2 regions of the Rhodococcus sp. ABRD24 genome follow, and region 1 is predicted to be linked to the other one. Evidence: riboswitches for the same ligand, from Rfam matches in the RefSeq annotation. Region 1 holds a riboswitch; the other holds the start of a gene.
The links. Region 1 has a riboswitch for cobalamin ahead of ERC79_RS04035 (ABC transporter substrate-binding protein). Riboswitches for the same ligand answer to the same signal wherever they lie in the genome.
Positions count from the first base shown of each region.

Region 2: linked by a shared signal. The riboswitch ahead of metE (5-methyltetrahydropteroyltriglutamate--homocysteine S-methyltransferase) and the one ahead of ERC79_RS04035 (ABC transporter substrate-binding protein) in region 1 are both predicted to bind cobalamin.

Region 1 is NZ_CP035319.1:912,865-928,647, forward strand. Features, by position in the region: gene glp (gephyrin-like molybdotransferase Glp) at 1-104, shown strand, start outside; gene moaCB (bifunctional molybdenum cofactor biosynthesis protein MoaC/MoaB) at 116-1,108, shown strand; gene ERC79_RS04015 (molybdenum cofactor biosynthesis protein MoaE) at 1,101-1,514, shown strand; gene ERC79_RS04020 (DEAD/DEAH box helicase) at 1,878-3,230, shown strand; gene bluB (5,6-dimethylbenzimidazole synthase) at 3,245-3,874, opposite strand; gene ERC79_RS04030 (GTP-binding protein) at 3,921-4,979, opposite strand; cobalamin riboswitch at 5,059-5,250, shown strand; gene ERC79_RS04035 (ABC transporter substrate-binding protein) at 5,530-6,732, shown strand; gene ERC79_RS04040 (iron ABC transporter permease) at 6,834-7,856, shown strand; gene ERC79_RS04045 (ATP-binding cassette domain-containing protein) at 7,853-9,652, shown strand; gene ERC79_RS04050 (hypothetical protein) at 9,649-10,212, shown strand; gene ERC79_RS04055 (hypothetical protein) at 10,341-10,727, opposite strand; gene ERC79_RS04060 (ArsI/CadI family heavy metal resistance metalloenzyme) at 10,892-11,362, opposite strand; gene ERC79_RS04065 (Rv2640c family ArsR-like transcriptional regulator) at 11,458-11,817, shown strand; gene ERC79_RS04070 (hypothetical protein) at 11,936-12,280, shown strand; gene ERC79_RS04075 (DUF4352 domain-containing protein) at 12,705-13,340, opposite strand; gene ERC79_RS04080 (histidine kinase) at 13,865-15,016, shown strand; gene ERC79_RS04085 (response regulator transcription factor) at 15,075-15,737, shown strand.
Region 2 is NZ_CP035319.1:572,647-588,429, reverse strand. Features, by position in the region: gene ahpF (alkyl hydroperoxide reductase subunit F) at 1-931, opposite strand, end outside; gene ahpC (alkyl hydroperoxide reductase subunit C) at 1,106-1,669, opposite strand; gene ERC79_RS02495 (VIT family protein) at 2,038-2,709, opposite strand; gene ERC79_RS02490 (hypothetical protein) at 2,799-2,987, opposite strand; gene ERC79_RS02485 (short-chain fatty acyl-CoA regulator family protein) at 3,015-4,448, opposite strand; gene prpD (2-methylcitrate dehydratase PrpD) at 4,685-6,187, shown strand; gene prpB (methylisocitrate lyase) at 6,189-7,151, shown strand; gene ERC79_RS02470 (bifunctional 2-methylcitrate synthase/citrate synthase) at 7,148-8,269, shown strand; gene metE (5-methyltetrahydropteroyltriglutamate--homocysteine S-methyltransferase) at 9,027-11,288, opposite strand; cobalamin riboswitch at 11,427-11,635, opposite strand; gene ERC79_RS02460 (hypothetical protein) at 11,710-11,937, opposite strand; gene ERC79_RS02455 (cobalamin biosynthesis protein) at 11,960-13,000, shown strand; gene ERC79_RS02450 (SURF1 family protein) at 13,003-13,950, opposite strand; gene ERC79_RS02445 (low molecular weight protein-tyrosine-phosphatase) at 13,980-14,435, opposite strand; gene ERC79_RS02440 (HAD hydrolase-like protein) at 14,443-15,087, opposite strand; gene cobC (Rv2231c family pyridoxal phosphate-dependent protein CobC) at 15,249-15,783, shown strand, end outside.

The DNA.
Region 1 (15,783 bases):
ACCTGGTGGCGGCATTCGCATGGGCCGATGTGTTGATCGATGTTCCCGCCGAGGCGACGGTCCTCGACGCGGGTGAGCGAGTGAAGGTGTGGCCCCTGTCGTGAGCGAGCAGAACATAGGTGAATTGACCCATCTGGACGGCGCGGGCCGGGCCCGGATGGTGGATGTGAGCGCAAAGTCGGACACGACGCGAATCGCGGTCGCCGCCGGCGAACTGGTGACCACCCCCGAGGTGATCGCACTCGTCCGCACCGACGACCTACCCAAGGCCGACGTCCTCGCCACCGCCCGCATCGCCGGAATCTCGGGCGCCAAGAAGACCTCCGAGCTGATCCCGCTGTGCCATCAGTTGGCGTTGTCGTCGGTGAAGGTGGAGTTCGGCTTCACCGACACCTCCATCACCATCGAGGCCACCGCGAAAACCAAGGGCCCCACGGGCGTCGAGATGGAGGCCCTCACCGCGGTCGCGGTGGCCGGGCTGACGCTGCACGACATGGTCAAGGCCGTCGACCCCGCCGCCACCCTCGACCGGGTACGTCTGCTCACCAAGGAGGGCGGCAAGCGCGGCCACTGGCGGCGCGACGAGCCTACGGTTCACCCGCCGGATCCCGCCACCACCTCCGGCATCCGGCCCGGGTCCGCCACGGTCCTGGTCGCATCCACCGGCGGGGCACGCGGCACGCGGCCCGACACCACCGGACCGCAGATCGCCGACTGGCTCGGCGGCCGCGGATTCAGCGTCCGCGGACCGTTGGTCTACGCGGATGCCGACATCGCGGCCGGCCTGGCCGACGCCCTCTCCGACGGCCCTTCCCTCGTGATCAGCACCGGTGGCACCGGCGCCTCCCCCACCGATGCCACTCCGGAGGCGACGCGCGCCGTCCTCGACCGCGAACTGCCCGGCATCGCCGAAGAGATGCGCCGTCGAGGCACCGAGGTGACCCCGCACGCGGCGCTCAGCCGCGGGGTCGCGGGTCTGTCCGGCCGCACCCTCGTGGTCAACCTGCCCGGCTCACCGGGCGGGGTGAAGGATGGGCTGGCGGTTCTGGGACCACTCCTCGATCATCTGCTGGCACAGGTTGCCGGCGGCGGTGCGCACGATGAGTGAACTACTCGCCCGGATCTCCGCCGAACTGCTCGATCCCGCGGTCGTCGACGCGGCCGTCGCCGGGCCTGAACACGGTGCTGTGGTGGTTTTCACAGGCGTGGTCCGCGATCACGACGGCGGACGTTCCGTTTCCGCCCTCGAGTACCAGGCACACCCCGACGCCGAACGATTCCTGCGGCGCTGCTGCGAGCGCGTGTCTGCGCGTAGCGGGCTACCGGTCGCCGCGGTACATCGCGTGGGCCAGTTGACCATCGGCGATCTGGCGCTGGTTGCGGCGGTCGCCGCCCCGCACCGCGCCGAGGCGTTCGCCGCATGCGCCGAGCTGGTGGAGTGCATCAAGGCCGAGGTACCGATCTGGAAGCGCCAACAGTTCGCGAGCGGCATCTCCGAATGGGTCGGTCTGTAGTCGCCCGAAGCCGACCTGGAAACCTTGACCCGGTATGGTGGAAGCACTGGAGGTCCGCTTGCGAGACATCCAGCGTCGTAGAACGCTTTCACTTCGCGCCGGATCCGAGCCTCGCGCTCGGTGCCCTGAACGGGCATCCACGCCCGTCGGCGAGTGCACCAGCACAGGCAATTCTTGCGGCGATCGATCTTGCCTACCGGCAATGTCGCCATCTTGTGCAGGCCGTGCACCGGGAAGCTCCCGGCCGTTCGGGTGTGCACGAATGCCCGAAAGGCACCGACAACCTTGTCCACCAGCGCTACATCCCCGTCCGGCGAGTCCGCCCCCGTGTCCTTCGCCTCCCTCGGAGTTCCCGGTCCGATCGTGACCGCTCTGTCGGCAGGCGGCATCACCACCGCGTTCCCGATTCAGGTCGACACCCTTCCCGACACCCTGGCCGGACGCGACGTCCTCGGCCGAGGTAAGACAGGCAGCGGCAAGACCCTCGCGTTCTCGATCCCGTTGGCCGCACGGCTCGCCGGCGGCAAGCGCCGTCCGGGTAAGCCCCGCGGCCTCGTACTCGCCCCCACCCGCGAGCTGGCCACGCAGATCACCGCGGCCCTCGAGCCGCTCGCGAACGCCCACGATCTGCGCGTCACCACGATCTTCGGCGGCGTGTCCCAGCACCGTCAGGTCAGTGCGCTCAAGGGCGGCGTCGACATCGTCGTCGCGTGCCCCGGCCGCCTCGAGGACCTGATGAAGCAGGGCTTCGTCTCGCTCGACGGCATCGAGATGACAATTCTCGACGAGGCCGACCACATGGCCGACCTCGGCTTCCTGCCCGGAGTCACCCGCATCCTCAACGCGACCCCACAGAGCGGCCAGCGTCTGCTGTTCTCGGCGACGCTGGACAACGGCGTCGACAAGCTGGTCAAGCGTTTCCTCCACAACGAGGTGCTGCACTCCGTCGACGAGGCCAACTCCCCCGTTGCCGCGATGACCCACCACGTCTTCGACGTCAACGGTGTGGAAGCCAAGAAGAACCTCGTCCAGAAGCTGGCGTCCGGTCAGGGCCGGCGCATCCTGTTCATGCGGACCAAGCACCAGGCCCGCAAGCTGGCCCGGCAGCTCACCGAGGCCGGGATCCCGTCCGTCGATCTGCACGGCAACTTGTCCCAGGCTGCGCGTGACCGCAACCTGGCTGCATTCTCCGAGGGCTCCGCGCGGGTCCTCGTCGCCACCGACGTCGCTGCCCGCGGCGTCCACGTCGATGACGTCGAACTCGTTGTCCACGTCGATCCGCCGGCCGAGCACAAGGCATACCTGCACCGCTCGGGGCGCACCGCGCGCGCCGGCAGCGCCGGTGATGTCGTCACCATCGTGCTGCCGGAACAGCGCAAGGACCTGCAGGTGCTGATGCGCAAGGCCGCGATCAAGGTCACCCCGGTCCAGGTGACCGCGGAGTCCGAGCATGTGACCCGTCTGGTCGGCGAGCCCGCGGCCCACGTGCCGCCCGCCCCCAAGTCCGAGAAGCCCGCCGGCGGAGACGGCCGACGCCAGGGCGGAGCCCGTCCGGCCCGCGGCGGCTCCGGGCAGGGTGGCCGAGGCGCCGGACAGGGTGGCCGCGGTCCGCGGTCCGAGGCTGTCGGCGGCGGACGGCGACGCGCCGGTTCGGGCGCCGCCGCCGGTTCCGGCTCAGGCGCACCGCGCAGCGGCGGAAGCCGACGCCGCGGCTGACCCGGCTACCGCCTTCAGTAGCGTTCCCAGTGGATCGCGTCGGCCAGATCCCGGCGCGTCCGCCAACCGAAGCGCTCGAGGTCCGGGACCTCCTGGAACTGCTCGACCTTCCCGACGCACAGCCACGCGATGGGACGCACCGGTGCCGGGATATCGAGCAGTTCGGTGAGGAAGTCCTCCTCGTAGAAGGACACCCAACCGACACCGATGTTCTCGGCGGCCGCGGCCAGCCAGAGGTTCTGGATGGCCAGCACCGCCGAGAACAGCCCGGTGTCGTCGATGGTGTGCCGGCCGAGGATGTTGTCACCGCCGCGGGACGGGTCATACGTGACGACGATTCCCGTGCCGCTCTCCCGGATTCCCTCGATCTTGATGGGGTCGAACGTCTTCCGGCGATCCTCGGGCAGAGAAGCGGCGAACGCCCGCCGGCGGCCCGCGACGTGCTCGGCAAAGGCCTCGAGGGTGTCGGGGCGACGCACCACGACGAAATCCCAGGGCTGGGTGTTGCCGACGCTCGGTGCCGCGTGGGCCGCGCCCAGGACGCGCTGCAGCGTCTCGTCGGGGATCAGGTCACCGCTGAACTCGGCACGGACATCGCGGCGTCGACGGATAGCTTCGTACACGGAAACAAGAGACTCGGTCACGACTCCACGGTAGCCGGAGCCCTCCCATCCGAACTCGCCATCCGGATCACACGGACGCGGTGTACCTGTGCACACCCATCATCGTGTCGGCGCCGAGGCCCTCGGCCTCGGATTCCACGCACGAGTCGAGCAGCGCATCGACCGAGTCCGGGTCCAGGTCGGTGCCGATGACGACGAGCTCGGTGCGCCGTCCCTCCCCTGGCTCCCAGCGCTGCGGATGGAAGCTGACGTGGTCCCCGACGACCTGCAGCAAATACTTCTGCTGGTAGCCGGGAACCCCGAAGTACACGTATCCCTTGATCCGGTACAAGCCGGCTGGCTGATTCTCGAGGAACCGGATGAGTCGGCGAGGATGCATCGGCAACGCCGATGCGAAAGTCACACTCTCGTACATCGAATGGATGTGCCGGTCCCCACACTCTCCGTGATCGTGGTCGTGTTCCTCGGCGAGGAGATCGTCGAACGTCAACTGCTCACCCGGCCGGGGCTCGCGGCGCGGCGTCCGATCGAACAGCAACCCCGGATCCACCCGCCCGTGCACGGTCGAGACAACCGCGGCCCGGGGATTGATCCGGCACACCTCACTGAGCAAGGTGTCGTGGGCCTCCTCGTCGATCCGGTCGGTCTTGTTGAGGACGACCAGATCCGCAAGCGCGATGTGTTGGTCGAGTTCCGGATGTCGCGCCCGACTGCTCGGGTACTCGGCGCCGTCGACGACCATGACCAGTCCGCCGTAGGTGATGTACTCGTTCTCGCTGCCGAGAATCAGACGAATCATGTTGCGCGGCTCAGCCAATCCACTGGCCTCGACGACGATGACGTCGATCTCCGACTTGCGATGCGCCAGCCGGTTCAGCATCGCGTCCATGTCGCTCACGTCCACCGCGCAGCAGAGGCAGCCGTTGCTCAGCGCCATCATCGAATCGACCTGTCCGGCAACCATCATCGAATCGACATTGACCGAGCCGAAGTCGTTGACGATCACGCCGATGCGAGTGCCGCCGTTGTTGCGCAGTAGGTGATTGAGCAGGCTGGTCTTCCCCGAGCCCAGGAATCCGGCGACCAGAACGACAGGAATCCGCCGAGGACTCTGCTTCTTCGCCACGCCTTGATCCTCCGCGCCACCGACACCACCGACCGGCAGCCCATCGTACTCGCTTCCCGCCGTCAGGATTTCGCAGGATTTCGCATGGGCAGCCTCGCGTGCAAGAATGCCCCAGTCAGGTGATGACGAAAGAGGAAGCCGGTGCGAAGCCGGCGCGGTCCCGCCACTGTATTCGGGGAGCGACCCTCCACACGCCACGGTCAACGACCGGAAGGCGGAGGGAAGTGCCGATCCGAGAGCCAGGAGACTCCCGTCATCGCAACCTCCTATTCGGGGCGGATTTCCCTGAGAGAGGTGGCTAGTCCACCATGCTGAACCTCGCGTTGTCTTACCGTCCTCGCCCCACGTCGCCCGGTGGTGACCGCTCCGGCGGCGACCCTCTCCACTGTCGAGCCTGACGCCCGATTCCGCGCTGAAGCGTCATCGCCCTTCGTCAGGCCAACCTCGTTCGTCAGATTTCAGTCCGCGAAGTCGGCCTGGTTCGCGTCGCTCGCGTACCTGAGAACGAGTTGAGCCGAAGCCAACCATCCCGCTCATCTGTGGAGAACCCATGTCCCAACGGTCCACGACCACCGCACTTTCCGTAGTCACCGCCGTGAGCCTGCTGCTCGCAGGCTGCTCCTCGACATCCGAGAGGGCGTCCGGCACCACGCTGGACGCCCGCGGCTGCATCACCGACTTCGACGCGAACACCGACTACTTCCCCGACAAGTCGACCCTGTCGGATGCAAAGAACTTCAGCATCGACTACCACGGCAGCTACCAGGTCCTCACGGTGAACCAGCCGTTCCCCGGGGCCTCCCCCGAGTCGTACGTGCTGGTCAAGTGCGGCGCCCCCGAACCGGAACTGTCCGGCGGACTCGCCACCGCACCGAAGATCACGACGCCGATCACGAGCCTGTACTCGGGGTCGACCACCCATCTGCCGCTCATCACCGAACTCGGTCAACTCGACATCCTGACGGGAGTCGCGAATGCCGGCAACGTCAACGGCGAAGACATTCGCGCGCGGATCGCAGAGGGCAAGATCACCGAGTACGCATCCGGAAAGACCGTCAACGTCGAGAAGGTCGTCACGGCGGATCCGGACGTGCTGATGACTCAGGGCACGGACGATCCGTCCTATGTGAAGCTGCGCTCCGCCGGCATCCCGGTGGTGGCCAACGCGGAATACCTCGAGTCCACCGCCCTCGGCCGCGCCGAGTGGGTCAAGATGATGGCCGCCCTCACCGGTACCGAAGCAGAGGCAGCGGCGCTCTTCACGACGATCCGCAGCGACTACGAGAAGGTTGCCGCCACCGCGGCCGGAGTTGCGAAGCAGCCGGTCCTGCCGGGAACCATGTACCAGGGCACCTGGTACATGCCGGCGGGTGGCAGCTACGTCGGCCAGCTGCTGCGGGACGCGGGGGCCAGCTACCCGTGGGAGGGTGACCCGTCCACCGGCAGCCTCCAACTGAACTTCGAGACGGTGTACACGCAGGGTGGCACCGCCCCCACCTGGATCGTGATGAGCGACTGGGCGAGCACGGCCGACGCGACCGACGAGGATCAGCGCTACGGACAGCTGACCGCGGTCAAAGACGGGCAGGTGTGGTCCGGCACCAAGGATGTGGGCCCCGACGGTGGAAACAACTTCTACCAGCTCGGTGTCCTGCGCCCCGACCTCGTCCTCGGCGACCTCGTTGCGATCGTGCACCCCGAACTCTCCCCCGACCACGAGTTCGCGTTCTACCGGCCGGTACCCCGGGCATGACGACACTCCTGACCCGCCCTCCGGCCCCGCATACCGGGGCGGCGGGCGGGCGGGACGCCACTGCCCGGCCCAGAGCCTTCTCCCGTAGAGCAGCTGTCGCGATGGCCTGCCTCATCGCGGCCACCGCGGCACTGTTCCTGCTGGCGCTGGTCCTCGGACCGGTCCGCGTCCCGCTTGCCGACACGATCCGCGTCGTCCTCGGTGCCGAACCCTCGGACCCACGCTGGCAGGTGGTGGTGCACGAACTACGACTGCCACGCGCGCTGACTGCGGTCATCGCCGGTGCAGCCCTCGGCATAGCGGGACTGCAGATGCAGACCCTGTTCCGCAACGCGCTCGCCGACCCCTACGTGCTCGGCGCGAGCTCAGGCGCGAGCCTCGGTGTGGCGCTGGTCGTCATCACGGCCGGCACCGCGGGATCCGCATCCTTCACGGCCGGACTCGCCGGAATGGGACGGGCCGGCGTCGTGCTGGCCGCCGCGAGCGGCGCGGCCCTGGTGCTGCTGCTGGTCCTGCTCCTCTCGCGCTGGGTCCGCTCTTCCGTGACGTTGCTCCTGGTCGGCGTGATGGTCGGATCCGCTACCACCGCGGTCGTCAGCGTCCTGCTGGTGTACGCCGATCCGGTACGCGCGCAACTGTTCCTGCTGTGGGGGCTGGGCAGCTTCGCCTCGACGACGTGGTCCGACCTGGCGCTGATGGCACCGATCGTGATCGCCGCCGCAGCGGCGGCCCTGGCCACCGTGCGCCCTCTCAACGCACTGCTTCTCGGAGAGGGCTACGCCCGAACCATGGGCATCGATGTCCGTCGTGCACGGCTGATCACACTGCTGGCAGCCTCGTTGCTCGCCGGCGTCACCACCGCGTTCTGCGGACCGATCGGATTCCTCGGACTCGCGGTCCCGCACCTGGCACGCCTGGCCATCGGTACCTCGGACCATCGGGCACTGATGCCCACGGTGATGTTGATGGGTTCCGCGGTGGCACTCGCCTGCGGCATCGTCAGCCAGGTCCCGAACAGCGACCGAGTACTTCCACTCAACGCGGTGACCGCGATGATCGGCGCCCCCATCGTGATCACCGTGCTCATCCGGGCTCGACGCGGAATCGATGGAGCCTCCCTGTGAACCCCGACACCACGAACTCGTCCGCACCGGCGGAGTCCACCGGCGACGTCGCCCTACGGCTGTCCGGAACCACCACCGGTTACTCGACGCGGCGGACCTTTCGCCCATCTGTCGCCCGGGCCGTCACCTCCGGGCTCTGTGCCACCGCACGGCAGGGTGAACTGACCGTACTGCTCGGCCCCAACGGCAGCGGCAAGTCCACACTGTTGCGCACGATCTGCGGGTTGCAGCCGGCGCTCGGTGGCCAGATCACGCTGGGCGGCAGGAACATCCGCGACATGGCGGCCGACGAGATCGCCCGGGCGATCGCCGTGGTGCTCACGGAACGGGTCGAGCCCGGAATGCTGTCCGGCCGCGAACTCGCCGGGCTCGGCCGTACCCCACACCTCGGGCTCGGCGGCAGGATGAGTCATCACGATCACGAGGTGGTGTCCTGGGCTCTGGACGCGGTGGGCGCGAACCACCTCGCGGACCGTCCGGCCGCCGAGATGTCCGACGGCGAACGACAGCGGATCCTCAGCGCCCGCGCCCTCGCGCAGGAGCCGACGCTACTCGTTCTCGACGAACCGACCGCGTTCCTGGACGTCCCGTCCCGGGTCGCGCTGGTCGAACTGATGCGCCGGGCGGCCCGCGAGCACGACCTGGCCGTGGTGATGTCGACGCACGACCTCGAACTGGCGCTGCGGGTCGCCGACCATGTGTGGCTGCTCGACCGTGCCGGCCGACTCGACACCGGGACCCCTGAACAGCTCGCACTCGACGGCCGCATCGGCGAGGTATTCGATTCGCAGGCAATGCGATTCGATGCCGGTACCGGAGTATTCGTGCTCGATTCGACGCGCGGCGAGCAACAACGCGGGGTCAGGGTGTCGGGTACCGACCCCGCCGCGTCCGCAGTAACCCGCCTGCTCAGCCGAGAAGGATTCGCCGTAGCCGCAGCCGGGGAGGATGCGCATTTGTCCATCGAGGCCGATTCCGGAACCCGGGTGGTGATCCGGGCCGACGGGCAGACCCGAAGGCTCTCCGGACTCGACTCCCTCCCCGACGTACTGCGTGCACTTCCTGAATCGGCGCTGCGCGTAGTGGAACCCACCGAGATCGTCGGCACACTGGCCGAGATCGCAGCCGTCAGTCCATATCTCGCGACGACCACCGGCGAGCCCGGACCGGGACACTGGCGGCCGGTCCGCACCCTGTACGAGAACGCGGGCGTACTGGCCGAAGCCGTGGCCGACGTGCGGGCCCGGATAGGCCCCACCGAGTCTCGGGTCGCCGCATCCACTCTGTTCTTCGGATATGCCGCACGGCTGTGGAAGTCGGCGCTCGGCGGCGTGATCCTGACCGGCCGGTTGCCCGATCTCGATCCCGACGACCTGGAATGGATCTGCGAAGAAGGGAGAATCAGCCTGAACCTGCGAAACCCGCAGGGATGGAAGGGCGGTGACCTGACCGAACTGGCGAGGGAGATGGTTCTCGACCGCCACCTCGCACCAATGATCGATGCAATCCGGAACGCTGAACCGATGTCTGCTCGACTCCTGTGGGGCAACGTCGCGTCCGCGCTGATCGGCGCGGCCCGCGTCATCGACGATGGATCCAGCGCCGACACCACCCACCGCGCGCAACTTGCCACCGAAGCCATCCTCCGCGATCCCCGGCTGACCGGCGCACTCGAACCCGAGCACACCGGCTACCGCCGCCGTAGCTGCTGCTTGTTCTATCGCACCCCGGGCGCCGGGTACTGCGGAGACTGCGTGCTCACCCGCCCCACCCACGACGAAGAGGTAACCGCATGACTGCCACAGAGCCGATCGAGATCACGACCGAGAGCGGGCGCCGCGAACAGCGTTGGCCGTTCCCGACCGACGAGAAGTCGTTGCTCAGCCTTGTACACATCCTGTTCGAGGAGCACTGGGACGACATCTGGTTCGGCAACTTCGCCGAGGGGGCCGCGTGGGAGGTGGCCGCCCCCAATGCTCCCGAACGGATCTCGATGTTCGACGGTTACGTCACCGTCGACTTCGGCCGTTGGCACTTCCACCTGTGCATCGGTCAGCACGAGGCCAGCGGCCCCGATCTCGGACGGATTCGCCGCTGCTCACGCGCGGAGATGTACCGGACGCTGGACACAGACGGAGCTCCGAGTTCGTGGGGCTTGCGTCTGTTCAACGGCCGCGACGACCAGCTGATGACCGCGATGCTGCCGAACCCGTTCCTGACCAACCGGCAGAAGCTCCGGGACGAACCGGACTGGTCGCAGCTCGAGCTGTGGGACCGTCTGCGCGAGGAGTTCCTGGGCATCGGGCCGGACACCGCGGATCGCCAGGGGAAGGGATTCGGCCAGCGCGCAGAGTAGACCGCCGCCGCAATCAACGAAGGGCCGTACCGGATTCCGGTGCGGCCTTTCGTTGAGGTTGCCCCGACGGAGAATTGCGGCCGACCGGAGTCCGGCTCGCCCGTGTCGATCGCGTCGCCGATGCGCGCCTACCGCCCGTCGGGCTCCGGCTCCCCGGGCCTGCGAGCCAACTCGTGCAGCATCGCGTCGGACGACTTCCAGTGACCCGCCCGCCGGAACTCGTCGAGAGCCGCGTCGAATGCGTCGGCGAGCCACTCGTGCCGAGCCTCGGAGAGGAGCTCGTCACCGACCTCGCGCTGACCGACGAAGCGGACCCGCCAGACCTCGCCCGCATCCGGATCTGCACTCAACCCACTCTCGGAGTTGGTTGCCAACGCATAGACACCGAACGCGAAATCGACCCGGATTGCGTACTCGCCGTCGGCGTTGACCACGTTGACCGGGCGGTGCGTCGCGGCGGCGAGGGCAACCAACGCGTCGGCATACTGCTCGGAATGTTCCTGCCTGCGGGGCACGTCGTGCTCTCCTCTTCACTGGAGGCCGATGCATCGGCTGTGGCGGCGGCTCATACGGACCGGACCCCCTTTCGAGGTCCTGGAAGTCTCGTTTCGCCGTATCGATCCTATTTCACGATCGGTCGAATCGATACCGCCCGACGACGCGCAGGCGCTCGCACCGGTCAGCAGCAGGAGGTACCGGCCGCGCGATCTTCGGCCGAACCGCAGCAAACTCCGTCCTGCGACTCGTCGCCGGAGTCGTCATGCCGCGGACCCGACCCGAAGGTCTCGGAGTCGGCGAGCACGGTGTAGATCTCCCATTTCTCCCCCGCCGGACCGGTCACCCACACCTTGTCCTGAGTGGCGAAGCAACAGGTGGTGCCGATCTCCTCATCGGTGAACAGTCCCTCGCCGGTGAGCCGGGCGATTTCCTCGTGCACCTCGGCGCTGGATCCGACCTCGACGCCCAGGTGGTTGACCGTCCCGCCGTTGCCGGGATTCTCGAGCAGGACCAGCTTCAGCGGCGGGTCCACAATGGCAAAGTTGGCGTACCCCGGCTTCAGCTTGGCCGGTTCGGTTCCGAAGAGCTTGGAGTAGAACGTGACGGCTGCATCCAGATCGTCGACGTTGAGAGCGAGTTGCGCGCGGGACATGACGAACCTCCGACTGATGTGACATATATCGAATTACCTCCCCATAGCCTCGCACTATTTCGATATATGTCAAGTAGGTGTGTCATGATCTGAGCATGCCCAAGACACTCCCGGCGATCGACGTGAGCGCGCCGATCTGCTGCGCGCCGGTGTCCGCCGCGCCGATGAGCGACGATGCCGCTCTCGAAGTTGCGCTCCGCCTGAAGGCACTGGCCGACCCGGTTCGCATCAAACTCATGTCCATCCTGCTCACTGCAGGCGACGGCGAGGTCTGCACATGCGACCTGGCCGTCGCCGTCGGCCTGGCCGAGTCGACCGTCAGCCACCACCTCGGGCAACTCAAGAAGGCCGGCATGGTCGAGCCGACCCGACGAGGCATGAACGTCTATTACCAGCCGCGCGCGGACGCCCTGGACGCCCTTCGGCTCGTCCTCGATCCCAACTGCTGCCGGTAGGCCGATTCTGCCGGATGGCACAACATGCCACGAATGTGCAAGCGGCCCAACAAATTAGACCTAAGTCCAAGAATATGTACTCTCATTGAACGGACGCTCACTCGGATACGATGCCCGAATGATCACTATCCGAGGAAAGCAGAGGATCCTGACGACACTTCGAGACAACGTGACCGTGACAAGCGGCGCCGTACTCGATCTCGAGGGAATGGTCACGGGACAGGTGACGGTCAACCGCGGCGGCGTTGCGAACATCCGCGGCATGGTCGCCGGCGTTCGCGTGCTCGCAGGCGGGGAAGCAATCGTCCACGGCATGTGCAACGGGCCGGCCAGCAACTCGGGCGGGCGACTCGAAATTCTCGGACTGGTGACCGGCCCGGTTCTCGGCGACGACTTCGGCACTGTGATCGCACCCGGAGCGCGGGTCGGTTCGACGAGATCAACGTCATCTTCACAGACATGAGAACCGGTTTCTGCGACAGCGTGTCAGCACGACCGACCCAACCGGTCGCCCCCCAACGAAAAATGAACCAGCCTCTACAGCCTCGACGCCGGCAATCAACTAATGCGCTACGGAACGGCAATATCCGCCCAGTTCAGCGCCGGAGGGACTTGGGCTCCTCGGCACCAAGTTCGGGTGTGACTGTCCACCCGGGGATTTCGCCGTGGCGACGAACTCCGAGGACAACTGCGCCCCGGACAGTTTCGTCCGGGGCGCAGTTGCTGCGTCATGGTGAGGTCGATGTGCAACGGCCGACCGAGCCTGCGACACGCCCGGAACTCCCCATCCGATGTGCACGCCCTCATCCGAGGTAGTCCCGATCATTGTCGGCGACGCACCCGCGACCCCAGCCCGAAGCAGGCAGCTGTGCGGATGTGGCGGGGGGCTAGAGAGTGTTGACCCAGGCGATTCGGTCCGAGGACAGAGAGAAGGTGTCGTTGAACAGCACGACGTAGGTCCCCGGGGCCGAACCCTGGCGTGCGTCGAAGCAGACGCTGCCCGAGGCTTGCCCACCGGGAGCTAGTTGTCCGGAGTTCAGCAGTTCCTTGTCCGGGGCGAAAGTTGCGTCACGGATTGCGCCATTCGGATCCTGCATCTTCCAATCCAGGTAGCCGTTGAAGTCGTTCTGCTTGTCGCCGACGTTTTTGATCGTGACGTTGCTACACAAGTTGTTTCCGATCACGCTGCTCGCCTGCTCGAGCGGCGTCACCGTGTAGGCAAGGTTGTCGCGCGTGATGGTGTCACCGGCTAGCGCGGAGGTGTCCTTGTTGAGCTTGCCCGGGAAGTCCGGGCCACCGTTGGCGGACCGAGCTGCTGCCTCGCCGGGTCCGGAGGACACCGCGGCGTCCTTGTCTCCACCAACTGCGGAGACCATCGCGACGGTGCAGCCGCCGAAGATCAGGATCGGGACGCCGACGATGATCCAGGGCCACACCTTGCGCTTCTTCTTCGCCGGCGGCTGCGGCGGGTACTGATCCTGCGGGTACGGCTGTCCGGGGTGGGACTGGTTGGGGTCGGTCATGTTTGTGTCTCCTGGGAAGCCCCAGCTCGGCTGAACCGGGGATGGTGTTGATATGGGGTCGACTTACCGCCCGTCGCAGATTGCACTGAACTGCCTACTACCGGTTCGTGATCGGTTCGCGGTGTGTCAGCGACGAACGCTCCGTTTCCCGAGCGGCTGAAGGTTGCCGACGATTCGGTCGGGTAGCGCGTCATCAGCAGCGGGCATGCCCCCGGGGGGGGACGACTTGGGTTGTGTTGTCTTTGTGTGAGTCCGGCTCGAGAGATTCGCAGCTACAAGCTGATCATGGGCCTGCCCCCTCTCGCTGCGGTTGTGTTGGCATCGATAGTTCACGCGACGAGCACAGGCCAGCGCCTCATCCGACCGGACAGTGTTGGTCGTCCTTTCGGCCGGATCTCGGAGGAGGGTTCCTCCATTCAGGTCATGTCGGCCAATGTGCGGCGCCGCGTAGCCTCCACTGGGTGACCGCGATATCCGAGACGATCCGTCGCCGTGCCTGGACGACGGGCGCGGTGGCGCTGAGCATGTTCTGCACCTTGATGACTCTCGGTCTGTCTGCGGACTCAGGGAACGTCCACGATCTCAACATCGGTCTCGGGCTGACATTGAACCTTGCGGCGGCCGTGGCGTTGGTGTGGCGGCACGAACGCCCGTGGCTGGTACTCGCGATCGCGTTGGCCGGGCCACTGTTCTTCTCGACCGATGCCACGGCCGCGCTGATCGTGCTCTACGCGATCGCTGGATCCGAGCGCGGCGAGCGGCTCGCCGCCGCAGCGGTGGGCGTGTTCCTCGCGTGTGGTGTGTCGTTGACCTACGACGCCAACCGGACCCGTGACAACTCAGTCCTGACGATCGCGTCGACGAAGCCCGAAAAGGGTGCGCCGAAGCCGGAATGGGATATCGCACTGTGGATCCCGTGGTTCGTTGCCGCGATGCTGGTGGCGATCGTGGTCGGAATCGCCCTGCTCAAGCACACCCGGACAGAGCTGGCCGAGGCCGAGCACAGCCGCGACCGTGCGCACAGCCAGAGTCACGCGATGCGCGACGAGATGATCCGGACCGAGGAACGCACCCGCATCGCCCGGGACATGCACGACACTCTCGCCGCGAGCCTGAGCCGGATCTCCCTGTTCGCCGGCGCCCTCCAAGTCAACGGCGCCGACAACCCGGAGAAGGTCGCCAATACGGCCTCGATGATCCGTTCCACCGCCCACAATGCCCTCGATGACCTCAAAAATATTGTCGGGGTCCTGCGCGGGACCGCAGCTGCGGGCACCAGGGCGAGCAGCCATCAGGGCATCGACACCGTCGCAGATCTCGTGCAATCCGCGCGCGCCGCCGGGCTGCACACCACACTGTTCACTGACCTGCGTCCCGGCGATATCGGCACTGTGACGGGGCATGTCGCGTTCCGGGTCGTGCAGGAATCGCTTACCAACGCCCAGAAGTACGCGAGCGACCAGACCGTACGGATCGCCATCACCGGCGCCGACGATGACGGCATCCGTATTGACATCCGGAACACGCTGAGTTCGCAGCCACCCGTCGTTCCACTCGGTTCTCGTGCCGGCCTGCACGGGCTTTCCGAACAGACTCGTGACATCGGCGGCACCCTCAATGCCGGCGTCCTCGGCAACGAATTCGTCGTCGACTGTTGGCTCCCCTGGTACGCCTGAACCGGTTACGGCTGCCCACTGTTCGGTGCCGCGCAGCGGGGAATACTCTGTCCGCACCATGACTGGAGAAGACGCCATCACCGTGCTCATCGCCGACGACGACCCGTTCGTCCGCCGCGGCGTAGCCGATATTTTCGCCGCCACCACCGACATCACCGTCATCGCGGGGGTCGACGACGGCGACCGCGTCCCTGCCGCAGTCGCCACTCACCGGCCCCGCGTGGTGTTGATGGACTTGAAGATGCGGCGCATCGGCGGACTCGACGCCACCCGGCACCTCATGACCCTCCCGGATCCGCCTCGAGTGATTGCGATGACCGCAATGGACGTCGACGACCTCGTCATCCAGGCAGTCGCCGCCGGCGCACACAGCTTCCTGTCCAAGGATGAGGCCCCCGAAACGTTCCATCAGTCCGTTCGCGCAGTCGCGTCCGGGAACACCCTTTTCAGCCAGGACTCCCTACGCCGCATAGTCGCGAACGCACCCCACGCACCTCAGACGGCCTTCCCGCCGCCTGCTGATGTCGGAATGCTCAGTGAACGCGAACGCGACGTGCTGCGTACCCTCGCCACCGGCGCCTCGAACGCCGATATCGCGGCGGGACTGTTCCTCAGCGAAACGACAGTCAAGACCCACATCTCCTCCGTCTTCACCAAACTCGGGGCCCGCAACAGGGTCGAAGCCGCCCTCGTCGCCTTCCGGGCCGGCCTCGTCCACTAACACGTATGCAACCGGACCAACACTGTCGTCGCCCGCGTCATCTCAA
Region 2 (15,783 bases), 340 kb from region 1:
AAGCGCCGCTCTCCAGTTCGACCTCGACGAGACCGTTCTTGGTGACCGCGGGGACGAGTTTCGCGGCCCGCTGGGTGTTCATGATGTCGACGTCGTACTGCCGGACGTGGTTCTCGAGCTCCGCAGCGAACTTCGGCCCCTCGGTGTGGGGGACGGAGATGTAGTTCTCGATTGCCATCGTATCCAGCACCTGACCGCCGAACCGCTCAGCGGCGATACCTGTGCGGATTCCCTTGCGCGCGGCGTAGATTGCTGCCGCGGCACCGGCCGGTCCACCACCGACGATGAGCACGTCGAAGGGATCCTTCTCGGCGATCGCAGCCGCGGCACGGTCCGCGGCGCCAACGTCGAGCTTGCCGACGATCTCCTCGAGGCTCATGCGTCCCGAGCCGAAAAGTTCGCCGTTGAGGTACACCGTCGGCACCGCCATGATCTGGCGGCCGTCGACCTCGTCCTGGTACAGGGCGCCGTCGATCGCGACGTGGCTGACACCCGGGTTGAGGACGGCCATCAGGTTCAGAGCCTGCACGACATCGGGGCAGTTCTGGCAGGACAGCGAGAAGTAGGTTTCGAAGTGGAACTGGCCCTCGAGGCGCTGGACCTGCTCGAGCAATTCGGGTGCTTCCTTCGACGGGTAGCCGCCGACCTGGAGCAAAGCGAGTGCGAGCGAGGTGAACTCGTGGCCGAGCGGGATACCGGCGAAGCGGACCTCGATGTCGGTGCCGGTGCGGTGGATGGCGAACGACGGGCGCCGAGCGTCGTCGTCGCGACGTTCGTAGGTGATCTTGTCCGACATCGCGGCGATCTCGGTGAGCAGTTCGGCGAGTTCGATCGACTTGGGTCCGTCGTCGAGGGAGGACACGAGCTCGATCGGCAGGGTCAGCCGCTCGAGGAGGGACTTCAGTTGGCCGGCAAGTGAGGCGTCGAGCATGCGGATCTACTCCATCCGTGGGGGAGGGCTGTGATCGGGAACGGGACCTGGTTGTCCTGCGGTCCGGGCAGGTGCGGTGCCAGATAGAGCGAGACAGAAGGGGGTGGAGCGCGGGCCCGGAACGTCCGGGCCCGCGCCGCCCGAAGCGACTTACGTCAGCTGAAGTGACTTACGTCAGATCTTGCCGACGAGGTCCAGCGACGGAGCGAGGGTCTCCTCGCCCTCTTCCCACTTGGCGGGGCAGACCTCGCCCGGGTGTGACCGGACGTACTGAGCGGCCTTGACCTTGCGCAGCAGCTCGGCAGCGTTGCGGCCGATGCCCTCCGCAGTGACCTCCATGAACTGGATGACGCCGTCGGGGTCGACGAGGAAGGTGCCGCGGTCGGCCAGGCCCTGGTTCTCGCGAAGCACCTCGAAGTTGGTGCTGATCTCGAGGGTCGGGTCGCCGATCATCGCGTACCGGATCTTGCCGATCGTGGCCGAGGAGTCGTGCCACGCCTTGTGCGTGAAGTGGGTGTCGGTGGACACCGAGAAGACCTCGACACCGAGACGCTGCAGCTCGTCGTAGTGATCGGCGAGGTCACCGAGCTCCGTCGGGCAGACGAAGGTGAAGTCGGCCGGGTAGAAGAAGAAGATCGCCCACTTGCCCGTGATGTCGTCGGAGGACACGTCGATGAACGCGCCATCCTTGTACGCGGTCGCGGTGAAGGGCTTGATCTGCTTGTTGATCAGGGCCATGTGAACCTCTGTTCGGTCGAAGTTGGGTACCAGACGTTCGATAGGTTAGCTATCAAGCACTGAATAGGTCCAATCTATGAAAGCTATCGATTAAATACTCTTTACCTATAACTACGTTTCAGGTGAGGTTTCGTTCGCCGAAACTGCGTCGCAGAGGTGTTCAAGTACACAGCCGGACTCCAGAAACTAGCGGCTGCCTGTGCTTTCGGTCGAGGCCTGTGCTTCCGCTACGCGCCGTCCGAAGGCGGCAGAGATTCCCCGAGTGCGAGAATTGTCGAGACTGTTTGCAGGACAGGGTGTCTGGGGTGATCGACCACAGAAGTGGCCGTCGGTCGCGCCTGAATCATGATTGCGCCCCACAGCGAGGCTCAGATGCCTGCCACGCCGAGCAATTGCCCGATGCCGTAGGTAACCGCCATTGCCAGCGCACCGCCGGTGACGACGCGGATCACGGCGCGCGATCTCTTGGCGCCGCCGAGCCGGGCACTGAGGCTGCCGGTGATGGCCAGTGCGGCGAGCATCGCCACGAACGTGACCGGGATTCGGGCGCTCGCGGGGGGAAGGAGGATGGCCAGCATCGGCAGTATCGCTCCGACCGTGAACGCGATTGCGGAGGCGAACGCCGCATGCCATGGATTGGTGAGGTCGTTGGGGTCGATGCCCAGCTCGACCTCCGCGTGCGCCGCGAACGCGTCGTGCTCGGTGAGTTCCTCGGCGACGGTGCGTGCGGTCGCGGGGGACAGGCCCTTCGCCTCGTACAGGGACGCCAGTTCCTCGAGCTCGGCGTCGGGAATGGTGGCCAGCTCGTGCCGCTCCTTGGCCAGCAGTGCTCGTTCGGTGTCGCGCTGGGTGCTGACGGATACGTACTCGCCCAATGCCATCGACACCGCGCCGGCGGCGAGGCCTGCGAGGCCGGCTGTGAGGATCGGGCCCCGGTCGGTAGTGGCGGCGGCGACGCCGACAACCAGGCCGGCAACCGAGACGATGCCATCGTTCGCGCCGAGAACTCCGGCACGAAGCCAGTTGAGCCGCGACGACAGCCCGGCGGCGTGGGGTTCGGCTGCGTGCGCGCCGTTCGCGGTCTCGGTGCTTGGTGACTTTTGATCATCGTCCACAGTCCGCAACAGTATTACCGCGTGGCAAGTGCCACCAGCAATGCAAGGCTGCCCGAAGTCTCCGCGCTCGATTCCGCCTCGAGTGCGTGTGTGGACCCGCGGATGGTGGGTAGCCCACCGGCCGAGGGGGTAGGGGAGACGCCGGACGACCAGTGGGTCAGCTGGTCGGACAGTTCGGCGTGGATCTGTATCGAAGTGTTCAACCGGTCGGGTCAGTGCAGTCGTATGCCCTATGTGCTCGGACGTCGAGGCGGGTACGGAAGTCTGCTGCTGAAGTCGATGTCGGCGCGGATAGGGCGGCCGATCTGGGGAAATGCGCGCTGCGCGCAGTCGGTGCGTTCGCAGATCTTGCATCCGGAACCGATCGGGACGGGCGACATCTGTTCGTCGAGGCGCAGTCCCCGCGAGTAGACGAGTCGATCGGCGTGGGTGATGTCGCAGCCGAGTCCGACAGCGAAGCTGCGTTCCGGGACGCCGTAGGGGCGGGCTTCGTCGTCGGTGGTGCGGACGATCCACAGGTAGGTACGGCCGTCTGGCATCTGGGCCACCTGGGTGAGGATTCGGCCGGGCGTGCTGAATGCGTCGTGCACGACCCACAGTGGGCAGCTGCCGCCCACCCGGGAGAAGTGGAATGCTGTGGCGGACTGCCGCTTCGAGATGTTGCCGGCACGGTCGGTGCGTACGAAGAAGAACGGCACGCCCCGCCGGGTGCGGCGCTGCATCGTGGAGAGGCGGTGACAGACCGTCTCGAACCCGACCTCGAACTGCAGCGTCAGCATCTCGATGTCGTAATTCAGAGACTCTGCGGCATCGTGGAACTGGGTATACGGCAGTAGCAAGGCGCCGGCGAAGTAGTTCGCCAGGCCGATCTTCGCCAGCTCGCGGGCGTTCTCACTGAGCGTGGTCGCCGCGTCCACCTGCTGTTCGATGATTGCCGACTGGGTGAGAAAGGCCAGCTGCGTGGCGATCTGGAAGGCACGCTGTCCCGGTGACAGATGCCTCGACAGAGTGAGGATGCGGTCGTTCGGGTCGTACACGCGCTTGGGGCCGGGTAGGTCGGGCGGATCGGTGCGCAGGCGGACGACGATGTCGTGTTCGGACTCGAGCAGTGCCGTCAGCTGCGTGTCGAGCGATCCGATGCGTAGACCGCTCTCGACGAACAGTCGCTCTGCGGCGTCGTCGAGTTCGGCGATGTGATTGTGTTTGTCGTAGAAGAAGTCTCGGACCTCTTCGAACGGCATCGGGATCGACGGATCGGTCGCTCCATCGGCTGGGCCGGCGAGGTGTGCGCTGTACTGCTCGAGCTGTTCCGTCGCAGCGACGAGCCGGCGGTGCACGTTGACGAGGGTGTTGCCGATCTCCGGCATCCGGGCGACGAACTCTTCGATGAGGGTTGGACTCGGTGCGGCGACACCGACGGCGGTGAGGACGTCGTGGAGATCGGCCGCGAGACGGGCGTCCTCCTCGGCGGCGAAGAACTGCGCGTCGAGGTTGAAGGTTGTGTTGAGTTTGAGCAGGACGGGCACTGTCAACGGGCGCTGATCGTTTTCGAGCTGGTTCATGTAGCTCGCGGACAGATCGAGGACCCGCGCCAACTCGAGCTGGGTGAGTCCGCGTTCCTCGCGCAATCGTCGCAGTCGGGGGCCACCGTAGATCTTCTGCATCTTCGCATCCCTTCGGCTCGTACTCCCGCGCTGTGCACTGTTCACTCAAACACGATCATCAAGATTCGCACCATTTGCAAATATGCCCGATTCACACCGCAAAACTACGCATATTCAGTAGCTTCTCGAGCCTCTGGGACGTGCATATGCTGCAACTATCGACACGTCGTGCGCCTTGGGCTCACGGGCGCAAACTCAGCAGCCGACTCGGCAGCACCACCGAAGGACACACCAAGTTGAAGACGTACTCCGTTCGCACCCGCCGCTCCGCCGACCAGTTCCCCAAGAGCGAGCATCTCGCGTGGAAGGTCGCCGAGGTCGCCACCGATCCGGTGGAGGTACCTGCCGACGCGGCGGAGATGATCGTCAACCGGATCATCGACAACGCGGCCGTTGCGGCGGCCTCGGTGACCCGTCGCCCGGTCGCGAACGCCCGCACCCAGGCGCTGGCTCATCCGTACAGCCCGGGTTCGACGGTCTTCGGCGTGGGTGGCGGCTACTCGCCCGAGTGGGCGGCGTGGGCCAACGGCGTCGCGGTGCGTGAGCTCGACTTCCATGACACGTTCCTGGCCGCCGAGTACTCGCATCCGGGCGACAACATTCCGTCGATCCTCGCGGTCGCCCAGCACACCGGCCGCGGTGGCGCCGATCTGATCCGGGGCCTGGCCACCGGCTACGAGGTTCAGGTGGATCTGGTGCGTGCAATCTGCCTGCACGAGCACAAGATCGACCACGTCGCTCACCTCGGCCCGTCCGCTGCCGCCGGCATCGGCACGCTCCTGGACCTCGACACAGAGACGGTCTACCAGGCGATCGGTCAGGCGCTGCACACCACCACCGCGACGCGTCAGTCCCGCAAGGGCGAGATTTCGAGCTGGAAGGCCTACGCACCGGCGTTCGCAGGCAAGATGGCAGTCGAGGCTGTGGACCGCGCGATGCGCGGGGAGGGTGCACCGTCCCCGATCTGGGAGGGCGAGGACGGTGTGATCGCGTGGCTGCTCGGCGGACCCGACGCGGAATACGCTGTGTCACTGCCGACTCCAGGAGAAGCGAAGCGCGCGATCCTTGACACCTACACCAAGGAGCATTCGGCCGAGTACCAGAGCCAGGCGCCGATCGACCTGGCCCGCCGAATGCGCGAGCGGATCGGTGACTTGGACCAGATCGCGTCGATCGTCCTGCACACCAGCCACCACACCCACGTCGTGATCGGCACCGGCTCGAACGATCCGCAGAAGTTCGATCCGAACGCCAGCCGCGAGACCCTAGACCACTCGGTGATGTACATCTTCGCCGTTGCGCTGCAGGACGGTACGTGGCACCACGAGCGCTCGTACGCTCCGGAGCGCGCGCAGCGCCCGGACACCATCGAGCTGTGGAAGAAGATCTCCACCGCCGAGGATCCCGAGTGGACGCGCCGTTACCACTCGACCGACCCGGACGAGAAGGCGTTCGGTGCCCGCGCCGAGGTCACGCTGCGCAGCGGCGAGGTCATCGTCGACGAACTCGCGATCGCCGACGCACACCCGCTCGGCGCCCGGCCCTTCGCCCGCGAACAGTACATCGCGAAGTTTCGCGCGCTCGCCGAGGGTGTAATCGAGCCGGCCGAGCAGGACCGGTTCCTCGAAGCCGCACAACGCACCCCGGAACTGAAGGCCGGCGAGCTGAACCAGCTCACGTTCTCCGTCTCCGACGACGTCCTCGCGCGCTCGCCCGAGTCGCCGAAGGGACTGTTCTGACATGACCGGTCTCATCGCCGCCAGCACCTCGGCCGCCGACAAGCGTGTCGCGTTCCGTGCCGGCCTCACCTCCGGGAAGATCCAGCGCCTGCCCGGCGCGATCAACCCGTTGACCGCCAAGCTGATCCAGGCGATCGGGTTCGAGGGCGTGTACATCTCGGGCGGCGCGTTCTCCGCCGGGCTCGGCCTGCCCGACATCGGACTGACCACGCTCACCGAGGTAGTCGCGCACAGCCGCCAGATCGCCGGTGTCACCGACCTGCCCGTCCTCATCGACGCCGACACAGGTTTCGGTGAGCCAATGTCGGCAGCACGCACCGTCCTCGCCGCCGAGGACGCCGGCATCGCCGGCCTGCACCTCGAAGACCAGGTCAACCCGAAGCGCTGCGGCCACCTCGACGGCAAGGCGATCGTGCCCACCGACGAGATGGTCCGTCGCCTGCGCGCCGCCGTCACGGCCCGACGTGACCCGAACTTCGTGATCTGCGCCCGCACCGACGCCGCCGGCATCGGTGACATGGCCGCCTCCGGCCGCGGTGACATGGCCGCCTCCGGCAAGGTGGGCATCGACGCCGCGATCGAGCGAGCCAAGGCCTACGCGGACGCCGGCGCCGACCTGATCTTCACCGAGGCCCTGCACACTGAGGCAGACTTCGCGAAGTTCCGTGCCGCCGTGGATATCCCGCTGCTCGCGAACATGACCGAGTTCGGTAAGTCCCAGCTGATCCCCGCGCAGACCCTCGAGGACATCGGCTACAACGCGGTGATCTACCCGGTCACCACCCTGCGGCTGGCGATGGGCGCCATCGAACGCGGCCTGCGCGAGATCCACGCGACCGGCACGCAGGAGGGGCAGCTCGACCAGATGCAGACCCGCTCACGGCTGTACGAACTGCTCGAGTACGAGCGCTACAACGAATTCGATTCCGGAGTCTTCAATTTCACGCTCGGAGGGAACCAATGACGAATGCAGTCCCGACGATCTACAAAGGCCTGGCCGGTGTTGTCGTCGACACCACCGCGATCTCCAAGGTTGTACCCGAGACGAACTCGCTGACCTACCGTGGCTACGCGGTCCAGGACCTGGCGGCCAACTGCAGCTTCGAGCAGGTCGCGTACCTCCTGTGGAACGGTGAGCTGCCCACCGATGCCCAGCTCGAGCTGTTCTGCCAGCGCGAGCGTGCCAGTCGGCGTGCCGACCGTTCGCTGCTCTCGCTGGTGGCGAAGCTGCCGGACAACTGCCACCCGATGGATGTGGTCCGCACCGCGATCAGCTTCCTCGGGGCCGAGGACCCGGAAGAGTGGGACAACTCCCCGAAGGCCAATCGAGAGAAGGCGCTTCGCATGATGGCGGTGCTGCCGACCATCGTCGCGGCCGATCATCGCCGTCGCCGCGGGCTCGATCCGATCGCCCCGCACAGCCATCTCGGATTCGCCGAGAACTTCCTGGGCATGTGCTTCGGCGAGATCCCGGATCGGGAGATCGTCAGGGCGTTCGAGGTATCGCTGATCCTGTACGCGGAGCACAGCTTCAACGCGTCGACCTTCGCCGCTCGCGTGGTCACCTCGACGCTGTCGGACATCTACAGCGCCGTCACCGCGGCGATCGGCACCCTCAAGGGTCCGCTGCACGGCGGCGCCAACGAGGCGGTCATGCACGACATGCTCGAGATCGGCGAACCCGAGCGCGCCGAGGTTTGGATGAAGGACAAGTTGGCCCGCAAGGACAAGGTCATGGGCTTCGGTCACCGCGTGTACAAGAACGGCGACTCGCGTGTCCCGACGATGCGGAAGGCGTTCTTCGACGTCGCCGCACAGACCGGCGGCGATAAGTGGGTCCGGATCTACGAGATCCTCGAGCGGACCATGAACGAGGCCACCGGCATCAAGCCCAATCTCGACTTTCCCACCGGGCCCGCGTACTACCTGATGGGCTTCGACGTCGAGGTCTTCACCCCCATCTTCGTGATGAGCCGCATCACCGGATGGACCGCGCACATCATCGAACAGGGCGAATCCAATGCCTTGATCCGACCGCTCAGTGAGTACACCGGCGTGCCGCAACGCTCGGTGGTGGCCTGAGCCCACGATCAGCGCCCCGGGGCCTGGTCATTGGCATCACCGGCTCCTGCACCCCGGGGCGCCCCCTTTTCTGAATCTCCCGGACCTCCTGAATCTCCCGGACCCGCGCTGAAGTCTCGGTGCGGGTCGCAGTGTTGCCTTGGCGCCGTGGGCGCGGAGCGCGGCAGGTCGAACGCAACGATCTCCTGGTGGTCATCAAGTGACCCGGTCGACGCGTATGACGAGTTGAATCGACGCAGAGGCAACAGGAACGTCTGAACCAATCGGCGAGAACACGCCGAGTGAGATGTGCCGATCTTCGCGAATGGTACTCGACCAAGGCCAAGACAGCTCCGGCCAGTGAACGTGCCGAACAGGTTTGCGCAGTTCTCGAATGCGCGCGAATGAAGCCTCAAAACTACTCTTAAACAATGCATTTCGTCTTGCCTGCAATATGGGTAGCGTCTACGAAAGACGCACGCCACGCTTGTGCATTCCCAACTCGTTGAGGACACCATGACAACGATCGCGATGTCGACCGAACCTCATACCGCGACCAGCAACCTGATCGTCGAGAAGGTGGACACGGTTACCACAGTCACCTTCGATCGACCCGAGAAGCTCAATGCCCTGACACCTGAGATGTACGCTGGCATCCTTACAGAAGGAACGAGCACAATGGTCGGGCAGTTGAGTCGGCGAGGAACGACCAAAGCGGTGCCGAAGCTCGCAGGGCTGTGGCCCCGCACCAGATCGGTGCGGTGCCACAGCCTTCGGATCAGAGGTCCGCGCGAACCCGCTTCGCGGCGTCCACCATGTTGCGCAGCGACGCCTCGACCTCGGTGCGACCGCGGGTCTTGAGACCACAGTCGGGATTGACCCACAAGCGCTCAGCGGGGACGGCTTTCAGCGCTTCATGCAGCGACGTGACGATCTCCTCGACGTTCGGAACGCGGGGAGAATGGATGTCGTAGACACCCGGACCGACACCCAGATCGAACCCGACGGCGTTGAGATCGTCGAGCACCTCCATGTGTGAGCGTGCCGCCTCGATCGAGGTCACATCCGCATCGAGGTTCGCGATCGCATCGATCACCTCACCGAACTCCGAATAGCACAGATGGGTGTGGATCTGCGTCGAGTCCGCGACACCGGATGTCGAGAGTCGGAACGATCCGACAGCCCAGTCCAGGTAGGCAGGCTGCTCCGCAGCGCGCAGCGGGAGCAGCTCACGCAGTGCGGGCTCGTCGACCTGCACGATACGGATACCGGCGCCCTGCAGATCGACGGTCTCGTCGCGGATGGCCAGGGCAACCTGATTCGCGGACTCGGCCAGGGGCTGATCGTCACGCACGAACGACCACGCCAGGATCGTCACCGGGCCGGTGAGCATGCCCTTGACCGGGCGGTTCGTCAGCGATTGTGCGTAGGTGATCCAGTCGACGGTCATGGCGGCGGGCCGGCGGACGTCGCCGTAGAGGATCGGTGGTCGCACGCAGCGGCTGCCGTAGGACTGCACCCAGCCGTTGCTGGTGGCGAAGAACCCGTCCAGCTGCTCGGCGAAGTATTGGACCATGTCGTTCCGTTCGGGCTCACCGTGCACCAGGACGTCGATCCCCAGCTCTTCCTGCAGGGCCACGACGTCGGCGATCTCGGCGCGCATGCGATCGAGGTATTCCGCCTCAGTGATCTCGCCCTTACGCAGGGCCGCGCGCGCGACGCGGATCTCCGTCGTCTGCGGATACGAGCCGATCGTCGTGGTCGGCAGCAACGGCAGGTCCAGCCCGGTCTGGGCCCTACGACGCTGATCGGCCGGTGACCGGCCCGGATCGGAAGCCAGGATCGACTCGAGGCGGTCGCGGACGGTGCCGTCGTGCAGGCGCGGATCGGTGGCCCGCGTCGATCGTGCCGCTCGATCGGCCGCGAGGCAGCCTTCCACCGTTTCCCGGCCCTGTGTCAGTGCGGTGGCGAGGGTCACCACCTCCTGGACCTTTTCCGACCCGAAAGCCAGCCACGACCGCAGAGCGGCGTCGAGGTTCTTCTCCGCATCGAGCGTGTAGGGCACATGCAGGAGCGAGCACGAAGTCGACACTGCCAGCGACCCAGTGCTCCCGACGAGGGTGCCCAGGGTGGTCAAAGCCTGGTCGAGGTTGGTGCGCCAGATGTTTCGGCCGTCGACGACACCGGCAACAAGGTGCTTGCGGGCCAGTTCGGGGATTGCGGCAGGAGCATCGGCTCTGGCAACGAAGTCGACGGCAAGTCCCTCGACATCGGTCGCCGCGAGTGCGGGCAGGGCCTCGCCGAGGATGCCGAAGTACGAGGCCACCAGGATGGCAGGACGTCGCGGAACGGCGGCGAGATGGTCGTAAACCTGCTTGGCGACGGCGATCTCGCCGGCGGTTCGGTCTGCGACCAGTGCTGGTTCGTCGATCTGCACCCACTCCGCTCCACCGCTCTGGAGCTGCCCGAGAAGTTCGGCGTAGAGCGGCAAGAGCTCGTCTATCCGATCGAGCAGCGGCGCATCGGAGCCGACTGCCTTCGACAGCAGCAAGAATGTGACCGGGCCGATGATCACGGGCCGCGCAGGCACGCCGAGTTCGAGTGCCTCACCGAGTTCGGAGATCACCTTCGATGCATCGAGGGAAAACGATGTCGACGGGGTGATCTCCGGAACCAGGTAGTGGTAGTTGGTGTCGAACCACTTCGTCATCTCCAGCGGCGTCACGCTGACGGTTCCGCGAGCTGCGGCGAAGTACCGATCGAGACCGTTGGTGATGGTCGCGACTCGCTCCGGGAGGGCGCCGAGCATCACGGCGGTGTCGAGCATCTGGTCGTAGTACGAGAACGTGTTGATCGGGATCGAATCCAGGCCGGCGTCGCGGAGCTCGGTCCACGTCTGTCGGCGCAGGGCCGCACCGACCTCGGCCAGCGCATCGGCGTCGGTACGGCCGGCCCAGTAGGCCTCGACGGCCTTCTTGAGTTCGCGGTTGGGACCGATACGAGGTGAGCCCAGTACGGTCGCGGTGAAAGGGGTAGTCACGGTATGTCTCCAGTTACCTACGCAGGATGGACCACCACCGGCAGAACGAGTACACCCCTCGAAGCCCCGAAGACGCGTATGGCTTTGACACGAGCGGGTCTACACGCCCATTCCCCGAGGCGGCGGACCGTCGGGCACGGCGCACCCGACGCAGCAGGCAGGTCTTCGGACTCGTGGGCGCCCTGTGCTGACACCGGATCTACTGGCCGTCGCTTCCCAGGCTCGAGGCCCAGTGCTGATGACGGCGGTCGTTCCCACTCACCGCTGCGGGACAGTCCCGGACTCCCACCGGGTTCCCTCTTCGCATGCTCAGTCCAAGGACAAGGACATGCTTTGACACCGACACCGGTCTTCGGGGCTCCTCACGACCAATGCAGGCGAACCAACTGCACCCGACATACTATCGGTTTGCACAGGCGCCTTACACAGGTGCGCTGACCTGTTCTGCTTGTTCGTCATTGCTTGGCCTCGAGTGATCGCGTCGGTGCAGTGACCGGGACGACTCGGCGAGGAGTTTGCCGAGTAGGCGGTAGATCGACGAGAACCCGATGTCCGTCCACTGCCGTATGCCGCGCGCGTCGATGACCTTCTCCAGGTCGAAACCGTGCCGCGGCTGTTCGGCCAGCAGACCCGTGGGTTGCCGAGGCATCAGGGTTGATAGGAATACCATCGTGCTTCGCAAATCCCGTTGGGTTGTTCCCGTCCGCCGTTCGCGCCCCACCGCGCGTGCTGCCGGTCTACTGCTCGGCTACGCCGCCGACCGCCTGTTCGCTGACCCGAAGAGATGGCATCCGGTGGCCGGATTCGGTTTGGCTGCAATGAGATTGGAACAGAGGACCTACGCCGACAGTCGACTGTCCGGTGCGGCGCACGTCGTGGTCCTGGTAGGCGCGACAGCGGCGGGCGGAGCGATCGCTCAGCGCCTCGGTGCGCGCTGCGGCTGGGCCGGGGAGGCCGCGGTGACCGCCGCGGCGACGTGGACCGTGCTGGGAGGCACGTCGTTGGCGGGTGCCGGACGCACCATGGCCCGGCACCTGGAGGCCGACGACATGGCGGCTGCCCGCGCGCTGCTGCCGTCGCTGTGCGGTCGTGATCCGAGCGTTCTCGACGCGGACGGCATCGCTCGCGCCACCTTGGAATCGGTCGCCGAGAACACCTCCGATGCGGCCGTGGGCGCGCTCTTCTGGGGTGCGGTGGCGGGCGTGCCCGGTTTGCTCGCGTATCGCGCATCGAACACGCTCGACGCGATGATCGGCTACCGCTCGGCCAAGTACAACCGGTTCGGGTGGGCGGCCGCCCGCTGGGACGACCTGGTGAACTTCGTCCCGGCCCGTCTCACCGGTGTGCTCACTGTCGCGGCGGCACCGACCGCGGGTGGGTCCGCGAGCGGGGCCGTATCGGCGTGGTGGCGCGATGCGTCGAATCATCCGAGCCCCAACGCGGGGGTGGCGGAAGCATCCACCGCCGGCGCTCTGGGCATTCAGCTCGGCGGGCGAACCGAGTACGCGCACGGCATCGAGATGCGCCCGACGCTCGGCTCGGGACCGGCTCCCGACGTCGCCGATCTCGAGCGCGCCGCCCGTTTGTCGTCGATCGTCCAGGCGGGCGCGGCCGTCACTGCGGCAGTCCTGGCTCTGGCCGTCGGCCGTCGCCGCCGATACCCGCGAGGGGTCGGCGGCTTCGCGCGTTGGTGCGGAGGGCTGCTTCCGTGAGGTCAGCGCTGCTTGCCGTACCGGTCGGCCATCTTGGCCTCCGACGCCGTCAGCGGCGCCGCGGGAGCAGGATCCTTCTTGCGCAGTCCGCGGCGGCGAGCCGGCAACTCGAACTCGTCGACGGGACTGTCGGTGGTGACCGTCGGCTCCGGCGCTACAGGGACAATCGTCGCGGTGGCCGGTTCCGGGGCGGGAAGTTCGGATGCGGACTGCTTCGCCTTGCGCCGCTCGCGCAGCTCTGCGCGGACGAAATACGCCAAGCCGAGCGGTGCCATGATGCCGAACGCCAGCCACTGCAGCCCGTAGGACAGATAGGGCCCGGCGTCGAGTTGCGGCAGCGGGATGGTGCCGAGGCCGCCCGGCTGGGCGTCGTCGAGCTGTAGGTAGCCGTTGATCAGGTCGGTGCCGATGAACTGCCCGATCTGGCCCGAGTCGATGAAGTAGACCTGTCTGGTTCCGGATTCGCTGATCGGCTCCTTGCCGGGAACCGTGACCTCCGACATCCGGATGCGGCCCTCCACCGTGACCTCTCCGGCTGGGGGCGCCGGAATCGGTGGTGGCCGGGTGCCCTCGAGCGGGCGCACGAAACCGCGATTGACGAGCAGGGTTTCGCCGCCGGTGAGGCGCATCGGCGTGAGCACCTCGTATGCCGGGGCCTCCTGTACCGACCGGAGCCTGACCAGCAGATCGCTGTCGGGTACGTAGGTGCCGGTCGCGAGGACCTTGCGCCACTCGTCGTCCTCGGCCGGACCGGTACCACCGATCAGTGTGTCGATCGACACCGCGTCGGCATTGATGGACTGCTCGAGCAGGCCGTTGCGCTCCTCGGTCTTGGTGTTCTTGCCGAGCTGCCACGGCGCCAGGACGGTGAAACACATGAAGGCGAAACCGGCCACCACGGCTGCCAATGCCAGCCAGCCGGGTCGCAGCAGAAACTTGAGCCTTCGCACGTCTCCCACGGTACTGGCTCGCGCAGCCGTCAGTTCTGCCGCACCCAGTCCAACAGCCCGGGTACGGCGGCCTCGATCTGGTCCCGGACCAGTTCGAAGTCGGCGATATCGCCGTAATAGGGGTCGGGGACCGAGTCGCCGTCCGCGTCGGGGTCGAAGCTGCGCAGCAGCCGGCGCCGGTCGGTCGGGACACCACGGTGTGCCAGGAGCCGGTCGTGCCCGCGATCCAGCGCGACGACGAGGTCGGCGGACAGATGGTCGTCGCCGACGTGCTGAGCTCGATGCCCGGTGGGGTAGCCGGCTGCTTCGAGGACCACGTCGGTGCGCCGATCGGCACCGTCACCGACGTGGTAGTCGTGGGTGCCCGCACTGCTGACCCGGACCCGGCCGTCCAATCCCGCGCGGCGCACGTGTTCGGCGAAGATCCGCTCCGCCATCGGCGAGCGACAGATGTTGCCGGTGCACACGAACGTGACGTGAATCATGGTCATCTCACGCACCCCCGACCAGGATCTGCTCGAGATGCGAGACGGTGGGCGCCGACCACTGCGCGCCCCGCGCCTCCTCGGGGGTGCCGTAGCCCCACTCGACGAACACGGTGGGGATTCCCCAGTGCGCGGCCCCGTGGACGTCGTGTTCCCGGTCGCCGATCATGACGACGCCGGACGTCCCGCCCGGCGCGGCGGGCAGGCCCAACCCGCCGAGGACATGCTCGATGACGTCGGCCTTCGCCCGTCGACGGCCGTCGCTGCTCGCGCCGCCGATCACCTCGAAGTACCCGGCGAGGCCGAAGTGCTCGAGGATCCGGACCGCGAACTTCTCGGTCTTCGAGGTCGCCACCGCCAGCCGTGCTCCGGTGCCACGGGCGGAAGTGAGCATCGACTCGATGCCCTCGTAGACCGCGTTCTCGGACCAGCCGATCGCGTCGTAGCGCTCGAAGTAGGCCGTCAGCGCGGCCGCGGTAGCCTCGTCGCCGAGTCCCATCCCGCGCATCGAATCCATCAGCGGCGGGCCGATCACCGTCGCCAGCATCTCCGGGGTGGGTTCGGGGCCGCGGACCGCAGCGAGGGCGTGTCGGAAACCGTTGTGAATGCCGGGTGCGGAGTCGGTGAGGGTGCCGTCGAGGTCGAACAGCATGACCGGCGCGACGGGGGCCGATGTGTGGCCGGGAGAGGAGAGTGTCACGGCACCATTGTGCTGTCACGGCCGTTGTGCTGTCACCGCGGACAGACGGTGCTGTCACCGCGGACAGACGCCCGGGCAGGTGCGCCATCTGACGCGCCGTAGGCTCGGCGGCTATGGAATTCGGTTCGGGATCGGCAGGGTCGTCGGAGGAGACCCTCGCTCGTCTGCGGCACCACGGCGACGCCGAGGCCGGTCCGGGACTGCTCGACTTCGCGGTCAACGTACAGGGTGACGGACCGCCGGAGTGGTTGCGGCGCAGGCTTGCCGGTGTGCTCGAACGTCTCGGCACCTATCCGGCCGTCGCCGCGGACGTGCGGGCACGCGAACAGGTTGCGGCCCGGCACGGGCGCGCACCCGAGGAGGTGCTGCCGCTGGCCGGTGGTGCCGAGGGATTTGCGATGCTCCCGCGTCTCGACATCCGAGAGGCCGCGCTGATCCACCCGTCGTTCACGGAGCCGGAACTGGCGTTGCGCGAGGCGGGTGTCCCGGTGAGGCACGTGATCCTCGATGAGCCGTACCGGCTGGATCCGGCGTCGGTGCCGGACTCCGCGGACCTCGTGGTGCTCGGCAATCCGACCAATCCCACCTCGGTGCTGCATCCGGCGTCGGACGTTCTCGCGCTGCGGCGTCCGGGCCGGATCCTGGTGG